2 linked regions of the Azospirillum brasilense genome follow. The protein of the gene in region 1 interacts with the protein of each later gene in a pairwise test. Links are inferred from orthologs where the notes say so. Each region holds a gene or a part of one and is shown on either strand. Other genes may lie near its edges.

Region 1 (9,504 bases):
TTCAGGACCACCACCGTGTCCTTGTCGAGCAGCGCGACCGTCGCCGGGTCAAGCGCGGGCAGGGCGGTGGCGTCGAACACGGCGACCTTCACGTCGGCGCGGGCGGCGCGGTCGAGCGCGCGGCGGATGCCTTCCTCCTCGACCTCGTCGGCGGCCGCCTCGCGCAGGCCCGCCGTGTCGGCCAACACCACCGGGTAGCCGCCGAGGTCGAGATGGACTTCGATCACGTCGCGTGTGGTGCCGGCGCGGGCCGAGACGATGGCAGCCTCGCGGCGGGCGAGGGCGTTCAGCAGGCTCGACTTGCCGGCGTTGGGCGCGCCGACGATGGCGATGTGCAGACCCTCGCGCAGCCGCTCCCCACGGCCACGGTCGTCGAGATGGGCGTCGATCCCGGAGGCGAGGGCGTCCAGCACGGGACGCGCGGCGTCCGACACGCCGGAGGGCAGGTCCTCGTCGGGGAAATCGATGTCGGCCTCGATGTGGGCCAGCGACCGGGTCAGCCGCTCGCGCCAGCCGTCGTAGAGTGTGCCGAGCGCGCCTTCCATCTGGCGCAGGGCCTGACGGCGCTGGGCGGAGGTCTCGGCGTCCACGAGGTCGGCGACCGCCTCGGCCTCGGTCAGGTCGAGTTTGCCGTTCTCGAAGGCGCGACGGGTGAACTCGCCGGGCTCGGCAACGCGCAGACCGGGCAGGGCGGAGAGCGCCTCCACCACGCCAGCCACCACGGCGCGCCCACCGTGGAGGTGCAGTTCCACCACGTCCTCGCCGGTGAAGCTGCGGGGAGTGGTGAAGCGCAGCACGAGGGCATCGTCCAGCGCCTCCCCGTTCTTGGGATCGCGCAAGCGGACGAGCGTGGCCATGCGGGGTTCGGGCAGCGGCTTGCCGGTCAGGGCGGCGAGGGCGTCGCCGGAGGCCGGGCCCGAAACGCGAACCACCGCCACACCGGCGCGGCCGGGGGCGGTGGCGAGGGCAAAGATCGTCGGAATCATTGTGCCGAGTGTCATCGTGCCGGTTCCGGAACGATCAGCCGACCTGTTCCGGCAGCAATTCTTTTTGTTCCGGCTTCAGCATGAGCCGTTCCACACGGCCACCGCCGATCAGGTGCGTCTCCAGGATCGCGTCCACATCGGCGAAGGAGCGGTAGGTGTACCAGACGCCCTCCGGATAGATGACCAGCACCGGACCCAGCTCGCAACGGTCCAGGCAACCGGCGGCGTTGATGCGCACCCGGCCGTCCAGACCCAGCTCGCGGGCGCGCGCCTTCATGTAGTCGCGGAGCTTCTCGGACCCCCGGGCGGCGCAGGAGCCGCGCTTGTGTCCGTCGGGGCGGCGGTTGGTGCAGGAGAAAACATGGGCTTCGAAGTAGGGCTTCGGATCGGTCACTTGCGTCCATCCTGTCCCATGGCGGCGGCCATCTGGGACCAAAACATTTTCTGAAGCTGCTCCATGCCCTGAATTCCCGCCGGCAGCCACGTCTTCATCATCGTCTCGGGGTCCATGGCGAGCAGGGAGGCCTGCATGCGGTCCTGGATCTCCTGCATCATGGCGTCCTGCATGGGCTTCACGTCGGGAAGACCCAGGAAGTGGCGCGCCTCCTCGGGTGTGCAGTCGATGTCGATGGTGATTTTCATGGCCCCATTCCCTTGGAAAGCGCGCGGTACGCAGGAAATTAAGGGTTGAGCGCCGCTTCGGCTCATGCCCCACTATACAGATAGGAAGCCCTGGCGCAACGGCACCGCCGCGCCAGTTTATTCCCAACCACGCCACAGACCGGAAACGCCTGCGATGCCCGCGAACCTGCTTGGCCGGGAGACCAGCCCCTACCTGCTTCAGCACAAGGACAACCCCGTCCATTGGATGGCCTGGGGCCGCGACGCCTTCGAGCGGGCCAGGCGCGAGAACAAGCCGGTGCTGCTGTCGGTCGGCTACGCCGCCTGCCACTGGTGCCACGTGATGGCGCACGAGAGCTTCGAGAACCCGGAGATTGCCGGGCTGATGAACGAGCTGTTCGTCAACATCAAGGTGGACCGGGAGGAGCGGCCGGACGTCGACCAGATCTACCAGTCCGCCCTGGCGATGCTGGGGCAGCAGGGCGGCTGGCCGCTGACCATGTTCCTGACACCGGAGGCCGAACCCTTCTGGGGCGGCACCTACTTCCCGCCGGCCTCGCGCTACGGGCGGCCCGGCTTCCCCGACGTGCTGCGCGGCGTGGCGGAGACTTACCGCAACAAGCCGGAGAACGTGACCCGCAACGTCGCCGCGCTGAAGGATGCGCTGGGCAAGCTGGCCGAGAACCGGGCGGCGGGGGAGGTCGACCTCGCCATGCTCGACCAGATCGCCGACCGGCTGGTCCGCGAGGTCGATCCCTTCCACGGCGGCATCGGCCACGCCCCGAAATTCCCCCAGGTTCCGATCTTCACGCTGCTGTGGCGGGCTTGGCTGCGCACCGGCAAGGAGCCGTACCGCGAGGCGGTCACCAACACGCTGGCCCATATGAGCCAGGGCGGCATCTACGACCATCTGGGCGGCGGCTTCGCCCGCTACTCGGTGGACGAGATGTGGCTGGTGCCGCATTTCGAGAAGATGCTCTACGACAACGCCCAGCTTCTCGACCTGATGACCCTGGTCTGGCAGGCGGAGCGGGAGCCGCTGTTCGAAACACGCATCCGGGAAACGGTGGGCTGGGTTCTGCGCGAGATGATCGCCGAGGGCGGCGGCTTCGCCGCGACCCAGGACGCCGACAGCGAGGGCGAGGAGGGCCTGTTCTACATCTGGAACGAGGAGGAGATCGACCGGCTCCTCGGCCCCGGCGCCAAGGTCTTCAAGCGCGCCTACGGCGTCACGCCGCAGGGCAACTGGGAGGGGGCGACCATCCTCAACCGGCTGCACCGCATCGAGGCGCTGGACGCTGAGACCGAGGCGACGCTGGCCGAACAGCGGGCGATCCTCTGGCGGGAGCGCGAAAAGCGGATCAAGCCGGGCTGGGACGACAAGGTGCTGGCCGACTGGAACGGCCTGATGATCGCGGCGCTCGCCCAGGCCGGCATGGTCTTCGACGAGCCGGAGTGGATCGCGGCCGCGCAGCGCGCCTATGCCTTCGTCCGCGACCGCATGACCGAGGACGGGCGGCTGCTGCACAGCTGGCGGGCCGGGCAGCTCAAGCACCGCGCGACGCTGGACGACTACGCCCACATGGCGCGCGCGGCACTCGCCCTGCACGAGGCGACCGGCGACGCCGGAGCGCTGGAACAGGCGCGGGCCTGGGTGCGGGTGCTCGACGCGCATTTCTGGGACGCCCAGGCCGGCGGCTATTTCTACACGGCGGACGACGCGGACGACCTGATCGTCCGCACCAAGTCGGCCGGCGACGCGGCGACCCCCAGCGGCAACGGCACCATGCTGGCGGTCCTGGCGACACTGCACCACCGCACCGGCGAGGCCGCCTACCGGGAGCGGGCGGATGCCCTGGCCGCCGCCTTCTCCGGCGAGCTGAGCCGCAATTTCTTCCCGCTGCCGACCTATCTGAACGCGGCGGAGCTTCTTCAGAAGGCGCAGCAGATCGTCATCGTCGGCGACCCGCAGGCGCCGGACACGGCGGCGCTGCGCCGGGCGGTGCTCGACCGTCCGCTTCCCGACCGCATCCTCAGCGTCCTGCCGCCGGGGACGGATCTGCCCGCCGGGCACCCGGCCCACGGCAAGGGCTTGCAGGGCGGGGTGGCGACCGCCTATGTCTGCACCGGCATGACCTGCTCCCCCCCGGTGACCGCGCCCGACGCACTGGCCGCCGCCCTGACCCGGAGATGACGTCATGACGCAGACCCTCAAAAACCCGGCCGCCGGCAGCCTGACCGTCGACAGCCCGCTGGGCCTGCTGACCCTGACCAGCGCCGCCGGCGCCATCGTGGCGCTCGACTGGGGACGGCTGGGCGATGACCGGCCGGACCCCGTGCTGGAGGAGGCGGCGCGCCAGCTCCGCGATTATTTCGCCGGCACGCGGTTGGATTTCGACCTGCCGCTGTCCCCCCGCGGGACGGCCTTCCGGCAGAAGGTCTGGGCGGCGATGCAGGCCATTCCCTACGGCGGCGTCCTGACCTACGGCGACGTCGCGCGGATGCTGGACACGGCGCCGCGGGCCGTCGGCGGGGCCTGCGGGGCCAACCCGATCCCGGTCATCATCCCCTGCCACCGCATCGTCGGTGGCGGCGGGGCGCCCGGCGGCTATTCCGGCATGGGCGGCCTGCGGACCAAGGACTGGCTGCTCCGCCACGAGCGGCGGTACCGGGTGACAGCGGAACAGGCCGGCGATACGCTGGAGCTTCAGCTTCTATAAAAAGGGAAGGAACCGACCACTATGGTTCACGCGATCCGCATCCACGACTACGGCGGACCCGAAGCGCTGCGCTGGGAGGAGATCGAGGTGGGCGACCCCGGCCCCGGTCAGGTGCGGCTGCGCCAGACCGCCGTCGGGCTGAACTACATCGACACCTATCACCGCTCCGGCGCCTACAAGCTGCCGCAGCTTCCCGCCATCATCGGGACCGAGGGCGCCGGCGTGGTCGAGGCCGTGGGGCCGGACGTGACGACGCTGAAGCCCGGCGACCGGGTGGGCTACGCGCCGCTGATCGGCGCCTACGCCGAATCCCGCCTCGCCCCCGCTGACCGGCTGATTCCGCTGCCGAGCTGGATCGAGGACCGGCAGGCCGCCGCCATGCTGCTCCAGGGCATGACCGCGCAGTTCCTCCTGCGCTCCACCTACGCGGTGCAGCCGGGCGACACCATCCTGGTCCAGGCCGCCGCGGGCGGCGTCGGCCAGATCCTCTGCCAGTGGGCGAAGCATCTGGGCGCCACCGTGATCGGCACGGTCAGCAGCGACGAGAAGGCGGAGCTGGCCCGCGCCGCTGGCTGCGACCATCCCATCGTCTACACGCGCGAGAATTTCGTGAACCGCGTGAAGGACCTGACGGACGGGCAGGGCGTGCCGGTGGTCTATGACGGCGTCGGCAAGACGACCTTCATGGACAGCCTGGACTGCCTGCGCCCTCGCGGCTTCATGGTGCTGTTCGGCGCGGCGTCCGGGCCGGTCCCACCGCTGGATCTCCAGGTGCTGGCGGCCAAAGGCTCGCTCTACGTCACGCGCCCGACCCTGTTCAGCTACGTTTCCAAGCGCGACGACCTGATGGCCAGCGCCGCCGACCTGTTCGAGGTGGTGCACACCGGCGGGGTGACCATCAACGTCGGCCAGACCTTCGCGCTGCGCGACGCGGCGGAGGCCCACCGGGCGCTGGAGTCCCGCGCCACGACCGGATCGACGGTGCTGTTGCCGTAAGGTTCAAAGCCCTCTCCCGGGACGGGAGAGGGAATGACACCTCACTCGGCGGCCCAGAGCGGGTTCTTCAGCTTCTTGAGAAGCTCCGCATGGGCCGCCAGTTCCTCCTCGCTCGGCGCGTGGGCGCGTGGGGCGCGGTAGGGGCGGTCGATGCGGATCGCCGCGGGGCCGCCCGTTGCCGGGCCGGAGGCCAGCGCCAGACCGGCCTGCCGCCCGCCGCGCAGCTCCAGATACACCTCGGCCAGAAGCTGGGCGTCGAGGAGCGCGCCGTGGTAGGTGCGGCTGGAATTGTCCACGCCGAAGCGCTTGCAGAGCGCGTCCAAGGTGGCCGGCGCGCCGGGGAACTTCTGCCGCGCCATCAGCAGCGTGTCGATGGCCCGGTCCTTCGGCATCACCGGATAGCCGGCGATCCGCATCTCCCAGTTCAGGAAGTGCATGTCGAAGGCCGCGTTGTGGATGACCAGCGGCGCGTCGCCGATGAAGGCCACGAACTCCGCCACCACGTCGTTGAACAGCGGCTTGTCCGCCAGGAACTCCGTCGTCAGCCCGTGCACCGCCACGGCGTCCGGCGGCACGTCGCGCTCCGGGTTGACGTAGCAGTGGAAGGTCTTGCCGGTGGCGACGTGGTTGTGCAGCTCGACGCAGCCGATTTCGATCAGCCGGTGCCCTTCCTCGGGCTTGAAGCCGGTCGTTTCCGTATCGAGGACGATCTCACGCATGAACCACCTGTCCGGGCTGGTATCCCCGCGGCGGCCACTGCCGGCCGCGGCGCCGCTTCACGTCGGCGAGGATGTTGCGCAGCGCCCGCCGGGTGGCCCGCCGTCCGTCGCCGGTGTTGACGACGTGGTCGGCGCGCCGCCGCTTCTCCGCGTCGGGCATCTGCCGGGCCAGAATAGCGGCGAACTTGTCCGGCGTCATGCCCGGCCGCGCCAGCACCCGTGACTTCTGCACCAGGAAGGGGGCGGTGACGACCACGCTGCGGTCGACCTTGCGCTCCCCGCCGGTTTCGAACAGCAGGGGGATGTCCAACACCGCCACGCGGACGCGGCGGCGCGCCGCCTGCCGGAGGAAGCGCCGCTGAGCGGCCTGCACCGCCGGGTGGAGGATCGCCTCCAGCCGCTTCAGCGCCGCCGGGTTGCCGAACACCGCGGCCCCCAGCGCCCGCCGGTCCACCGCACCATCCACCACGACGCCGGGGAAGGCCGCCGCGATGGCCGGCACCGCCGTGCCGTGGCGCCCCAGCAGGCCGTGCACCACGGCGTCGCTGTCGCAGACCGGCGCGCCCATGCGCTTCAGCATGCGCGCCGCCGTGCTCTTGCCCATGCCGATGGAGCCGGTCAGTCCCAAGACGATCATCGCGCGCCCTCAGCCCTGGAGAACGGCCGCCTTCAGCCCCTCGGTCACCTCCGGCTCCCGGCCGAACCAAGCGGCGAAGCCAGGGCGGGCCTGATGGAGCAGCATGCCGACGCCGTCCACCACCCGGTTGCCGCGCGCCTGCGCGGCGGTCAGAAGCGGGGTCATCAGGGGCGTGTAGACGATGTCGGTGACGACGGCCGAACCGGGCAGGGCGCGGAGGTCCAGCTCCAGCGGCGGCTGGCCGGCCATGCCCTGGGTCGTCGTGTTCACCACCAGCGCCACACCTTCGAGAAGCGTTTCACGTGAAACCCAATCGGCGGTCTCGATGGCGCCAACCCCATCACTGTTGCCGATATCAGCGGCCAGTTCGTCGGCCCGCGCCCGTGTGCGGTTGACCAGCCAGACCCGCGGAGCACCCTCGTCGAGGAGAGAGGCGACGACGGCCCGCGCCGCGCCACCGGCCCCGATGACCAGCGCCGGCCCGTCCGATGCCTTCCAGCCCGGCGCGCCGCTCTTCAGGTTCTCGATGAAACCGAAGCCGTCGGTGTTGCGGCCTTCCAGCGCCCCGTCCTCGCCGACCACGATGGTGTTGACGGCACCCATCCGCCTAGCGGTGGCGTCCAGACGGTCGACCGTGCGGTAAGCGGTCTCCTTGTGCGGCACCGTCACGTTGCAGCCGCGGAAGCCCAGCGCGGGCAGAGCGCGGATGGCCTGCTCGATGCGGTCGGGCGGCACGGCCAGCGGCACATAGGCGCCGTCGATGCCGTACCGCTCCAGCCAATAACCGTGCAGCCGGGGCGAGCGCGAATGGCCGATCGGCCAGCCCATCACCCCGGCCAGCTTCGCCTTGCCGCTGATCGTCATTCCGCAATCACCCCATGCACCCGCAGGAACCCGAGCAGCGGCAGCAGCGGCAGCCCGAGGATCGTGAAGAAGTCGCCGTCCACCCGGTGGAAGAGTTGCGCGCCCAAGCCTTCGAGGTGATAAGCGCCGACCGACCCCATCACGTCGTCGCCCGCTGCGTTCAGGTAGGACTCCAGAAAGGCGTCGCTGAACGGGCGCATGGTCAGGCGGGCGCGGTCCACATGGTGCCACAGCCGCTCGCCGTCGCGGATCACCACGGCGCAGCTCACCAGCCGGTGCGTCTTGCCGCGCAGGTCCTGAAGCTGGGTCCGCGCGGCGTCGCGGTCGGCCGGCTTGTCGAACCAGCGGCCCTCGCATTCCAGCATCTGGTCAGCGCCGATCACCAGAGCGCCCGGATGCTTACGGGTGACGCGCTGCGCCTTCAGCTCGGCCAGAGCCTCGGCCACATCCTCGACCGGGGCGCCCTCGGCGCGGGCGGCCAGCTTGATCTCCTCTTCGTCCACCGCGGCAGGGGCAAGGGTGACGCGCACCCCGGCGCGTTCCAGCATCTCCGCCCGGGTGCGGGAACCGGAGGCGAGGACGACGGTGGGAATCGCTCCGCTCACGTCAGGGGCCCCTCGGGGACCACCCCGGGCAGGCCGCCGGTCTGGCGGCGGGCGAGCAGCATCATGATCTCCGCTGCCGTCTCCTCGATGGAGCGGCGCGACACGTCGATCACCGGCCAGCCGCGCCGGGTGAACATGCGCCGGGCGTCGGTGACCTCGGCGCGCACCACCTCGGGATCGACGTAGGTCGAGGACTCGTTCTGGTTCAGCAGCTTCAGCCGGTTGCGACGGATCTGCACCAGACGGTCCGGGTCCTTGGTCAGGCCGACGACCAGCGGCCGGGTCAGCTTCTCGATCTCCGGCGGCATCGGGCAACCGGGAACGATCGGGATGTTCGCCGCCTTGATGCCGCGGTTCGCCAGATAGATGCAGGTCGGCGTCTTGGACGTGCGCGACACGCCCATCAGGATCACGTCGGCCTCGTGCAGGTCCCAGCTCGATTGGCCGTCGTCGTGGGCCAGCGCAAAATCCATCGCGTCCATACGCCCGAAATATTCGGCGTCCAAGGCGTGCTGGCGGCCGGGCTGGCGCTGTGATTCCACGCCGAGGAAGGCGGCCAGCGCGTTGATCAGCGGGTCGAGGACCGGAATGCAGGGAACCTGCACCTCGCGGCAGAAGTCCTGAAGGCGGCGGCGCAGCTTCTCGTCCACCAGAGTGAACATGACGAGACCGCGATTCTCCTGGACGCCCTCCAGAACCATGTCGAGCTGACGCTCGGTCCGCACGAGATTCCAGAAATGCTCGACCGGGCGAACATCGTCGAACTGGATGACGCAGGCGCGGGCGACGCTGTTGATCGTCTCGCCGGTTGCGTCCGACACAAGATGCAGGTGGAACTGTCTCATCCGTCCCCAACGTGTTGTGGAGAACCCGTCCGAATCTGTGGACAACGGGGATCTCCTGGATTCTGTCCCTCGGGGCGGGACTCGTCGCCCCCGCTGGCGCCCCCTTCGGGACAATCCGCGCGCCCTCTCCGGAACATGGGTACAATGACTCCCGCGGACCATGTTATCCACGGGATTCCCAGGCTTCCCGATATAGCATTTCCGCCGTTTCCGGCGAAAGCGTCCGGAGTCGTCCACAGAATCCGATTTTCGTCCACAGCGCACCGTCCGGCCTGTGGACGATTCTGCGCAAAGCGGGGATTCCCGTTTTCCACAGGCACCCACCACCCCTTCTTCCTTTCTCTCTTTAAAAAGAATACTGAGTAGAAGGGTGAAAACCCGCAGACCCGATTCACTTACAGGGGAACGATCCGCCGTGTCCGAGGCCGTGACCAAGATTGCCAAGCCGATGCTCGCCGCCCTCACCGGCGAGGTGCGTTCGCGCCCGCCCTTCTGGCTGATGCGCCAGGCC
Region 2 (9,528 bases), on another replicon or contig:
ACGTCCCGCGGATGCACACGCCCCCGGGTGGCCCGGACACGGCTGCGGGTCGGGATCGTCTCGTCCTATTTCCACGACCATTCGGTGTGGCGGGCGATCCTGGCCGGCTGGCTGACCCGGCTCGATCCGGAGCGGTTCACCCTTCTGGGATATCATGTCACGGGGGAGGAGGATGCGTGCACCGCGCTGGCCGCGTCGCGTTGCGCGGTGTTCCGGCGCGGACTCGGCGCCGTGGAGCGCTGGGCGGAGACCATCGTCGCCGACCGGCCCGACGTTCTGCTCTTCCCCGAGGTCGGCATGGAGCCCATGACCTATCGGCTCGCGGCGCTGCGCCTGGCCGCGGTGCAAGCCGTGGCATGGGGGCACCCCGATACGACGGGGCTTCCCACCCTCGACCATTACCTGTCGGGCGATCTTCTGGAGCCACCCGATGGAGACGCCTTCTACAGCGAGCGTCTGGTCCGGCTGCCCAACCTCGGTTGCCATGTGGAACCCACGCGGCGGCCCGCCGTGTCGGTCACGCGCGGCCGGCTCGGCTTGCCCGACGGGGCGCCCGCCTTCCTGTGCAGTCAAAGCCTGTTCAAATATCTGCCGCAGCACGACCATGTGTTTCCTTCCATCGCCGCAGCCGTGCCCGGCAGCCGGTTCCTGTTCTTCCGGCACCGCCAAGCCACCGTCACCCGCAGCTTGGAAGACCGGCTGGAACGGGCTTTCGCCGCCCACGGCCTCGACGGCCGGGAACATTGCGTCTTTGCCGACCAACTCGACCATGACGCGTATCTCGCCACGCTGCGGGTGATGGACGTCTACCTCGACAGCATCGGGTTTTCCGGATTCAACACGGCCCTGCAGGCGGTGGAGGCGGGGCTTCCGGTGGTGACCGTGCGGGGGCGTTTCATGCGCGGACGGCTTGCCGCCGCCCTGCTGGACCGCCTCGGCATGGCTGATACCGTCGCCGAGAGCCCGGAGGATTTCATCGAGGACGCCATTCTCCTGGGGCGTGACCCTGCGGCGCGGACCATCCGCAAAGCCCGCCAGACCGACGCGCTTCCCGCCGTTTATCGCGATCAGGCGGCCATCGTCGGATTGGAGCGTTTTCTGACGGGATAACCCTGACGGCTTCTTGCGTAAAGAAAAGGGCGGAGCCTTGCGGCCCCGCCCGGTCTTACCTTGTGTGTACCAAGTCCCGCACCCTAGGGCAGGCCACAAAGATTACTCACACATCCAGATTGGCGACCTTCAGGGCGTTCTCCTGGATGAATTCGCGGCGCGGTTCCACGATGTCGCCCATCAGGGTGGAGAAGACCTCCTCCGCCTGGTCGGCGTGGTTGACCTTCACCTGCAACAGCGAGCGCTTGGTCGGGTCCAGCGTGGTTTCCCAGAGCTGGTCGGGGTTCATCTCACCCAGGCCCTTGTAGCGCTGGATCGTCACGCCGCGGCGGCCCAGCTCCATCACCGTGTCGAACAGGGCGACGGGGCCGGTCAGGCTGCGGCTTTCCTTCTGCTTCTCGAAGGCGCGGCCGGGCTCGGCGTAGACGCGCTTCAAGTCCGCTGCGATGGCGTCCAGCTTGCGGGCCTCGGCGCTCTTCAGCAGGTCGGCGTCCAAATGGTGGCGGTGGGTCACGCCGCGGCGCGTCCGCACCAGCGCGTAACCGCCCTGGAGCAGGCTCTCGCCGCGCCAGCCGCCTTCCACGTCCAGCGCGTTGAGCCGGGAGGCCACCGTCTCGGCCGCCTGCTGCGCCTGGGCGGTGTCCTGCGACAGGGCGACCGACAGGGCGCCGCTGACCGCCGCCGATTCCACCACCGACAGGTTGCCGGCCTTGCGGGCCAGCGTCTCGATGTGCAGGCGGGCGCCGCGCGCCTGCTCGACCATCTCGCGCAGCGGCTCGCCGTTCAGCAGCGAACCGTCGGCGGGGCGCACGGACAGGTCGCCGAGCGCCGCCTCGATCAGATACTCCTCCAGCGCCCGGTCGTCCTTCAGATACCGCTCCTTCGCGTTGCCGCGCTTGATGCGGTAGAGCGGCGGCTGGGCGATGTAGAGATAGCCACGCTCGATCAGCTCCGGCATCTGCCGGAAGAAGAAGGTCAGCAGGAGCGTGCGGATGTGGCTGCCGTCCACGTCCGCGTCGGTCATGATGATGATCTTGTGGTAGCGCGTCTTGTCCGGGTTGAACTCGTCGCGCCCGATGCCGGTGCCCAGCGCCGCGATCAGCGTGCCGATCTCGGCCGAGGACAGCATCTTGTCGAAGCGCGCCCGCTCCACGTTCAGGATCTTGCCGCGCAGCGGCAGGATGGCCTGGAACTGGCGCGACCGGCCCTGCTTGGCCGAGCCGCCCGCCGAATCGCCCTCCACGATGAAGAGTTCGGACAGCGCCGGGTCGCGCTCCTGGCAGTCGGCCAGCTTGCCGGGCAGGGAGGCGATGTCGAGCGCACCCTTGCGCCGGGTCAGCTCGCGCGCCTTGCGGGCCGCCTCACGGGCGGCGGCGGCCTCGACCACCTTCTGGACGACGCGCTTGGCGTCCGCCGGATGCTCCTCGAAATACTGGGCGAGGCATTCGCCCACCACCGCCTCGACCACCGGGCGGACTTCGGAGGAGACCAGCTTGTCCTTGGTCTGGCTGGAGAATTTCGGGTCGGGCACTTTCACCGAAAGCACGCAGGTCAGCCCCTCGCGCGCGTCGTCGCCGGAGAGGTTGACCTTCTCCTTCTTGGCGATGCCCGACTCGTTGGCGTAGTTGTTGATCGCCCGCGTCAGCGCCGCGCGGAAACCGGCAAGGTGGGTGCCGCCGTCCTTCTGCGGGATGTTGTTGGTGAAGCAGAGAGTCGTCTCGTGGTAGCTGTCGTTCCACTGGAGCGAGCATTCCACGGTGACCACGCCGCCATGCTCGGTCGGGCGCTCCGCCTTGATGGAGATCGCCGGCTTGTGCAGCGGCACCTTGGAGCGGTCGAGCCAGTTCACGAAGGCTTCCAGCCCGCCTTCATAGTGCAGGTCCTGGACCCGCGGCTCCACCCCGCGGGCATCGGTCAGCACCAGCCGCACGCCGGAGTTCAGGAAGGCCAGCTCGCGCAGCCGGTGTTCCAGCGTTGCGAAGTCGAATTCGGTGTTGGTGAAGGTGTCCTTGGACGGCAGGAAGGTGACCTCGGTGCCGGAGAGCGGCTTCTGCCCACCGTTGCCATCGTCCACCATCGGAGCCGGGCCGACGTCGGCCAGACGGGCATCGGCGACGCCGTGGCGGAAGAGCATGAACCATTCGCGGCCGTTGCGCCAGATGCGCAGCTCCAGCGTCTCCGACAGGGCGTTCACCACCGACACGCCCACGCCGTGCAGGCCGCCCGACACCTTGTAGGAGTTCTGGTTGAACTTGCCGCCGGCGTGGAGCTGGGTCATCACGACCTCCGCCGCCGACACGCCCTCTTCGGAGTGGATGTCGGTGGGAATGCCGCGGCCGTTGTCGCGCACCGTGACCGACCCGTCGGCGTTGAGCTGCACCACGACCGCGTCGCAGTAGCCGGCCAGCGCCTCGTCGATCGCGTTGTCCACGACCTCGTAGACCATGTGGTGCAGTCCGGAGCCGTCATCGGTGTCGCCGATGTACATGCCCGGACGCTTGCGCACGGCGTCCAGCCCGCGCAAGACGGTGATCGATTCCGCGCCGTAATCCTGCTGCGGGAGGTCGTTCTTCAGTGCTTCCTGTGCCATGGCTCGACTATAGCAGACTGCGTTGGGTTTCGGCGGAATACCGTACTTCGGTAGGTGATTTTCCGGGCTTTTGAGCCCTTTTTTGAGCGCCCATTTTCAATCGCTAGGCCGGGGTCACGGTCGCATCCTCGATGTGGAAGCGTTTGGCGGCACCGCCGAGCGGCCCGAAGACCGAATCGTCGGTGCCGGTCATCCAGGCCTGGGCGCCCAGCGCCAGGATCTCGTCGAACAGCGCCTCGCGCCGCTGCGGGTCCAGATGGGCGGCCACCTCGTCCAGCAGCAGCAGCGGGGCGGCCCCGCGCTCCGCCGCCAGAAGACGGGCGTTGGCCAGCATGATGGCGATCAGCAGCGCCTTCTGCTCCCCGGTGGAGCAGAGCGCCGCCGGCATGTCCTTCTGGGCGTGGCGCACCGCGAGGTCGCTCTTGTGCGGCCCCAGCGTGGCCCCGCCACTGTCCGAATCGGCGCGCCGGCTGTCGCGCAGCGAGCGGCGCAGAGCGTCCTCGGCGGCCAGCGCCGGACCGTCGTCGAGCCAACGCTCCACCGTGCCCTGCACCGTCAGGTCGGCGCCGGGAAAGGGGCCGACGGCCCGCCCGCAGGCGGCGCGCAGCCGCTGCACCACGTCGCGGCGGGCGGCGGCCACGGCGACTCCGGTGGTCGCCATCTGGTCCTCCAGCCCGCTCAGCCAGCCCTCGTCGCCGTTCCAGCCGCGATGCCCCTCGCGCAACAGGCGGGCGCGCTCGCGCAGGGCGTGCTCGTAGCGGCTGAGCCGGCCGGCATGGGCGGGGTCGAATCCGAACACGAGACGGTCGAGGAAACGGCGGCGCCCGCTGGAGCCTTCGAGAAACAGACGGTCCATCTGCGGGGTCAGCCAGACGACGGCGACATGCTCGGCCAGCACGGTCTGGCCCTTGGCGGGATGGCCGTCCACGCGGACGACGCGGCGGTCGCGCTCCGCTCCAGACGCCGCTTGGGAACTGAGTTCGCGGCCGGTGCCGATCTCCACCGGGCCGGTGGGGGTATCCAGAACGGCGGCGACCGCCCAGCCGACGCCGGCGCCATTGCCAGCGCTGCCGCCGATCCGCTCGACCTCCGCCAGCTTGGCGCCGCGCAGGCCACGTCCGGGGGCGAGGAAGCTGACCGCTTCGAGCAGGTTGGTCTTGCCGGCGCCGTTCGGCCCGGTCAGCACCACCGGGCGGTGGTCGGGCTCCAGGCGCGCGCTGTCATAACCGCGGAAGCGGGTCAGGGTCAGGCGCGTCACCGCCAAGGCGGCCGGAGTGTTCACCACGGGGATGGGATAGGGCGAAGTCTGTCTGGCGTCGAGCAAAGCGTCCGATCCGGGATGCGGGGACCGGGCCACCGGACCCCGTCAAACACGGGGTCTGGAGCGCACCGGCCCGAAAAGCGCCGATCCGTCCGGACCGGTCACACACGCATCGGCATCAACACGTAAAGGGCCGTGGGGTCGGCGACGTCGCGCACGATGGTCGGCGACGCGGCGTCGGCCAGCGAGAAGCGCGCGCCCTCGCCCTCGATCTGCTGCGTGATATCAAGCAGATAGCGAGAGTTGAAGCCGATTTCCAGGGGGCCTTCCTGGTAATTGACTTCCAGCTCCTCGGTGGCGCTGCCGGCCTCGGGGCTGGTGGCGGAGAGGGTCAGGGTGCCGCGGGTCAGCGACAGCTTCACCGCCCGGCTCTTCTCGGTGGAGATGGTGGCGACGCGGTCCACGGCGGCGGCGAACAGCTTGGCGTCCACCTCCATCGTCTTGTCGTTGCCGACCGGGATCACCCGCTCGTAGTCCGGGAAGGTGCCGTCGATCAGCTTGGAGGTCACCACCACCGAATCGAAGGCGAAGCGGATCTTGTTGTCCGACAGCGACAGCTCGATGCGGTCGGCGGCCTCGTCGATCAGCTTGCGGATCTCGTTCACGGTCTTGCGCGGAACGATCACGCCGGGGATGCCGGCGGCCCCCTCCGGCAGCGGCATCTCGACCCGCGCCAGACGGTGGCCGTCGGTCGCCACGGCGCGCAGCACCGGCAACTCGGACCCGCCGGCCTTGGCCTTGGCGGCGTGCAGGTAGATGCCGTTGAGGTAGTAGCGCGTCTCTTCGGTCGAGATGGCGAAGCGGGTGCGGTCGACCAGCGCCCGCAGGTCGCCCGCCGTCAGGTCGAAGCGGTGCGGCAGGTCGCCGCCGGACAGCTGCGGGAAATCGTCGACCGGCAGACAGGACAGCTTGAACTGCGACCGGCCCGCGCGCAGCGTCAGGATCGTGCCGTCGCCGCCGATGTCCAGCTCCACCTGGCTGCCGTCGGGCAGCTTGCGCACGATGTCGTACAGCGTGTGGGCCGGGGCGGTGGTACCGCCCGCGCGGGTCACCGTGGCCGGGACCGTCTCGACGATCTCCAGATCCATGTCGGTGGCGGCCAGCGACAGCTCGCCGTCGCTCGCCCGCAGCAGCACGTTGGACAGGATGGGGATGGTGTTCCTGCGCTCCACCACGCTCTGCACATGACCAAGGGACCGGAGAAGGGCGGCGCGTTCGATGATGATGTTCATGCTGGTCGTCGTCTCGGCAGGTCGTGTTTTTTTGCGATTCGCAGGCGTACCCATGCCGGTCCGGCCGCAATCCAGCGGGCCGGAACGGGGGCGCATGATACCACAACGTCGGTTTTGCCGAACCAAATTCGTTCGGCGCGGTCGGGCGGTCGCCGGAAAGGACGATTCCAGCCCATCCGGAGGCCCGTGACGCCCCCGCGGGGTGCCGCCGTAGGGGGAATGCGGGCCGAGCGGGAGCGCGCGCGATTCGCGCCGCCGCGACTCTAGCGCCCACCCTCCGCCGCGAACTGGGCGTCCAGTCCGGCGCGGTAGTCGGGGTAGGTCAGCGCCACGCCGAGCTGGCGCTTGATGCGGTCGTTCTTCACCCGGCGGCAGTCGGCGTAGAAGCTGGCGGCCATCGGCGACAGCCCGGCCTCCTCGAAGGGCACCAGGGGCGGCGGCTCGACCCCCAGCAGGCCGCAGGCGTAGCTCACCACCTCGTGGGAGGGGGAGGGCAGGTCGTCGGCGACGTTGTAGACCGCGCCCAGCGTCGGTTTGTCCATCGAGGCGCGCAGCGTCGCCGCGATGTCCTCCACATGGATGCGGCTGAACACCTGTCCGGGCTTGTCGACCCGCCGGGCGGTGCCGTCGCGCACGTTGTCCAGCGCGCTGCGCCCCGGCCCGTAGATGCCGGCCAGCCGGAAGAGATGCATCGGCACGCCGTACTGGCGGTAGAGGTTCAGCCAGCCGCGCTCCGCCTCGACGCGGCGCTTCTGCCGCTCGCCGGTCGGGCGCAGCCACGCCGCCTCGCCCACCCATTCGCCCTTGGTGTCGCCGTAGACCCCGGTGGTGGAAAGATAGCCGGCCCAGTCGAGCGTCCGCAGATCCGCCAGATCCATGGCGTGCTGGTCGAGCACCGGGTCGCCCCGCTCGTCGGGCGGGACGCTGACAAGAAGATGGGTGGTGCCGGCCAGGGCCGCGCGGGCGTCCTCGAGCGGGCGGCCCCGGTCGAACAGGAACGCCTCGATGCCCTGCGCCTCCAGGGCGGCGCGCTTGTCCTCGCCGCGGCAGGTGGCGGCGATCCGCCAGCCCTCGGCCTTCAGCCGGTCGGCGAACACGCGGGCGGTGAAGCCCAGGCCGAAGACGAACAGACGGGGTGAAGCCATGTCTTGCGGGGTCCTTGCGTCGGAAGCGGCAATGACGGAGTGTAAGGCCGCCATGAACCGACGCAACGCTTACCTCATCACGGCCGCGCTGGCGCTCTTGTCTGTCAGCCCTGCTGTGGCCGCTCCCGCCGTCGATCACAACCGGGAATTCCAGGCCTGCCTGACGCTCGCCGAGAAGCGCCCGGCCGAAGCGCTGGAGAGCGCGCAGACCTGGCTGAACCGCGGCGGCGGCGATCATGCCCGGCTGTGCCAGGCGCTGGCGCTGTTCCACAAGGGCGACTTCACCACCGCCGGGGCGCGGCTGGAGGAGCTGGCCCCGGTGCTGGGCAAGGACGACCCGAAGGCCGGGGCCTCGATCCTCGGGCGGGCCGGCTGGGCGTGGCTGCGCGCCGGTGACAATGTGCGGGCGGAGCGGGCTTACAGCCGTGCCCTGGCGCTCCAGCCGGAGGACGTGGACCTGCTGATCGACCGCGCCATCGCGCGGGCCGAGACGGAACGCTTCTGGGACGCCGTGGCCGACCTGGACGCCGCGCTGAAGAGAGACCCGCGGCGGGCCGAGGCCTATCTCTACCGGGCCGCCGCCCACAAGGCGCTGGCCAACGACCGGCAGGCCTTGGCCGACATCGACCGCGCGCTTGAGCTGCGCCCCGGCGATCCCGACGCCCTGCTGCTGCGCGCCACCATCAAGGCGCAGGCCGGCAACCTGCCGGGCGCGCGGGAGGATTGGAGCCAGATCGTCCGCAACACGCCGGCCAGCGCCGCGGCGAAGACGGCGCAGGCCAACCTCGACCGCTCCGCCAAGGCGCCGGCGCCCGCACCGGCGGCGAAGGGCGAGGCGAAGGGCGGGGCGGCCCCCGCAAAGCCCTAATCGCGGTAGGGCCGTTACGCTTATTTTACAAGGCTCCTGCGACATTTAGCCGGCTGGACGAATGCGAACGCTTCGCAGGATCATCCGCGGCGAAGAGGGGCGGATACGAACGCGCCCCCCACCTCCCGGTGCGATCAGGTGCAGCCATGAGCGGTCATCCCACCCCCGAAACGGGCCAGTCCCCCGGCGGACGGCATTTGGGCGAGTTGAAGAAGGGCGAGCGCGCCCGCGTGACCGGCGTCGATGAGCGGGGGGTCGTCACCACCCTTCCCGAAGGGGAGCTGGAGCGGCGCATGATCGAGATGGGGCTGGTCGAAGGCTCCCATGTCGAGGTCCTGCACGAAGCCTTTCCGGGCCGCGACCCCATCGCCATCCGCGTGAACGAGCACACGCTGGCGCTCCGCCGCGCCGAGGCGCGGGCCGTGCTGGTGGCGCCCGCCGCCTGACGCCCGCCATCTGACCCGCGGCGCCGCCACCCTCTTTCAAAGCGACCTCCTGCAAGGACATCCGGCCATGTCGGTCCTGGACTCCGCCCTGCCGCCGCGCATCGCGCTGGTCGGCAACCCGAACTGCGGCAAGACCGCCCTGTTCAACGCGCTCACCGGTTCCCGCCAGAAGGTGGCGAACTATCCCGGCGTCACGGTGGAACGGAAGATCGGGCATTTCGTCAGCCCGCTCGGCCGCCGCGTTCAGGTGATCGACCTGCCGGGCACCTACAGCCTGCGCGCCCGCTCCCCCGACGAGGAGGTGACCCGCGACGTCGTGCTCGGCCGCTTCTCGCACGAGGACAGCCCGGACCTGCTGGTCTGCGTCGCCGACGCCACCAACCTGCGCCTGAACCTGCGGCTGGTGGTCGAGCTGAAGCGGCTGGGCCGCCCGATCATCCTGGCGCTGAACATGATGGATGCGGCGGAGAAGCGCGGCTGCCGCATCGACGCGGCGGCTCTGTCGGCCGCGCTCGGCGTGCCGGTGGTGCCGACCGTCGCCATCCGCCGCGGCGGCGTCCAGCCGCTGCTGGAGCAGATCGACGGCGCCATGGCCATGGCGGCGGACGTGGCGGAGAATCCTGCCTCCTGCGGCTGGAGCGAGCCGTCCTCGCGCGACCTGCGCGCCTACCATCAGGAGGTCGAGGGGCTGCTGGCCGGCTGCGTGGCCGACGCCGGCCTGCCGCCGCTGGCGACCCGGCGGGTGGACGCCGTGCTGCTGCACCCGGTGTTCGGGCTGGCCTTCCTGTTCCTCGTGCTGTTCCTGATGTTCCAGGC

What was found.
Region 2: the proteins of dnaQ (region 1) and dnaN interact in binary tests that used the Escherichia coli proteins (3 or more experiments, as listed by UniProt). The link is inferred for Azospirillum brasilense from one-to-one orthologs.

The regions. Positions count from the first base shown.
Region 1 is NZ_CP012914.1:81,005-90,508, forward strand. What follows is about bases 4,204-7,160. They hold dnaQ (DNA polymerase III subunit epsilon), read right to left. Parts: upstream 6,043-7,160; coding sequence 5,365-6,042; downstream 4,204-5,364. Other genes in these bases: AMK58_RS00390 (methylated-DNA--[protein]-cysteine S-methyltransferase), read left to right, coding at 4,204-4,327; AMK58_RS00395 (quinone oxidoreductase family protein), read left to right, coding at 4,349-5,323; coaE (dephospho-CoA kinase), read right to left, coding at 6,035-6,679; AMK58_RS00410 (shikimate dehydrogenase), read right to left, coding at 6,689-7,160. Outside these bases: tRNA uridine-5-carboxymethylaminomethyl(34) synthesis GTPase MnmE, read right to left, coding at 1-986; AMK58_RS00375 ((2Fe-2S) ferredoxin domain-containing protein), read right to left, coding at 1,021-1,380; AMK58_RS00380 (DUF6489 family protein), read right to left, coding at 1,377-1,628; AMK58_RS00385 (thioredoxin domain-containing protein), read left to right, coding at 1,783-3,801; more of AMK58_RS00390, read left to right, coding at 3,806-4,203; more of AMK58_RS00410, read right to left, coding at 7,161-7,543; AMK58_RS00415 (Maf family protein), read right to left, coding at 7,540-8,148; AMK58_RS00420 (pyruvate, water dikinase regulatory protein), read right to left, coding at 8,145-8,993; hemE (uroporphyrinogen decarboxylase), read left to right, coding at 9,442-9,504. UniProt on the Escherichia coli protein: DNA polymerase III is a complex, multichain enzyme responsible for most of the replicative synthesis in bacteria. The epsilon subunit contain the editing function and is a proofreading 3'-5' exonuclease.
Region 2 is NZ_CP012915.1:105,333-114,860, forward strand. The notes cover bases 4,189-7,169. They hold dnaN (DNA polymerase III subunit beta), read right to left. Parts: upstream 6,254-7,169; coding sequence 5,123-6,253; downstream 4,189-5,122. Other genes in these bases: recF (DNA replication/repair protein RecF), read right to left, coding at 4,189-5,024; AMK58_RS14345 (SDR family oxidoreductase), read right to left, coding at 6,517-7,169. Also shown: AMK58_RS14325 (tetratricopeptide repeat protein), read left to right, coding at 1-1,110; gyrB (DNA topoisomerase (ATP-hydrolyzing) subunit B), read right to left, coding at 1,217-3,700; more of recF, read right to left, coding at 3,804-4,188; more of AMK58_RS14345, read right to left, coding at 7,170-7,398; AMK58_RS14350 (tetratricopeptide repeat protein), read left to right, coding at 7,451-8,266; AMK58_RS14355 (FeoA family protein), read left to right, coding at 8,413-8,712; feoB (ferrous iron transporter B), read left to right, coding at 8,780-9,528. UniProt on the Escherichia coli protein: Confers DNA tethering and processivity to DNA polymerases and other proteins. Acts as a clamp, forming a ring around DNA (a reaction catalyzed by the clamp-loading complex) which diffuses in an ATP-independent manner freely and bidirectionally along dsDNA.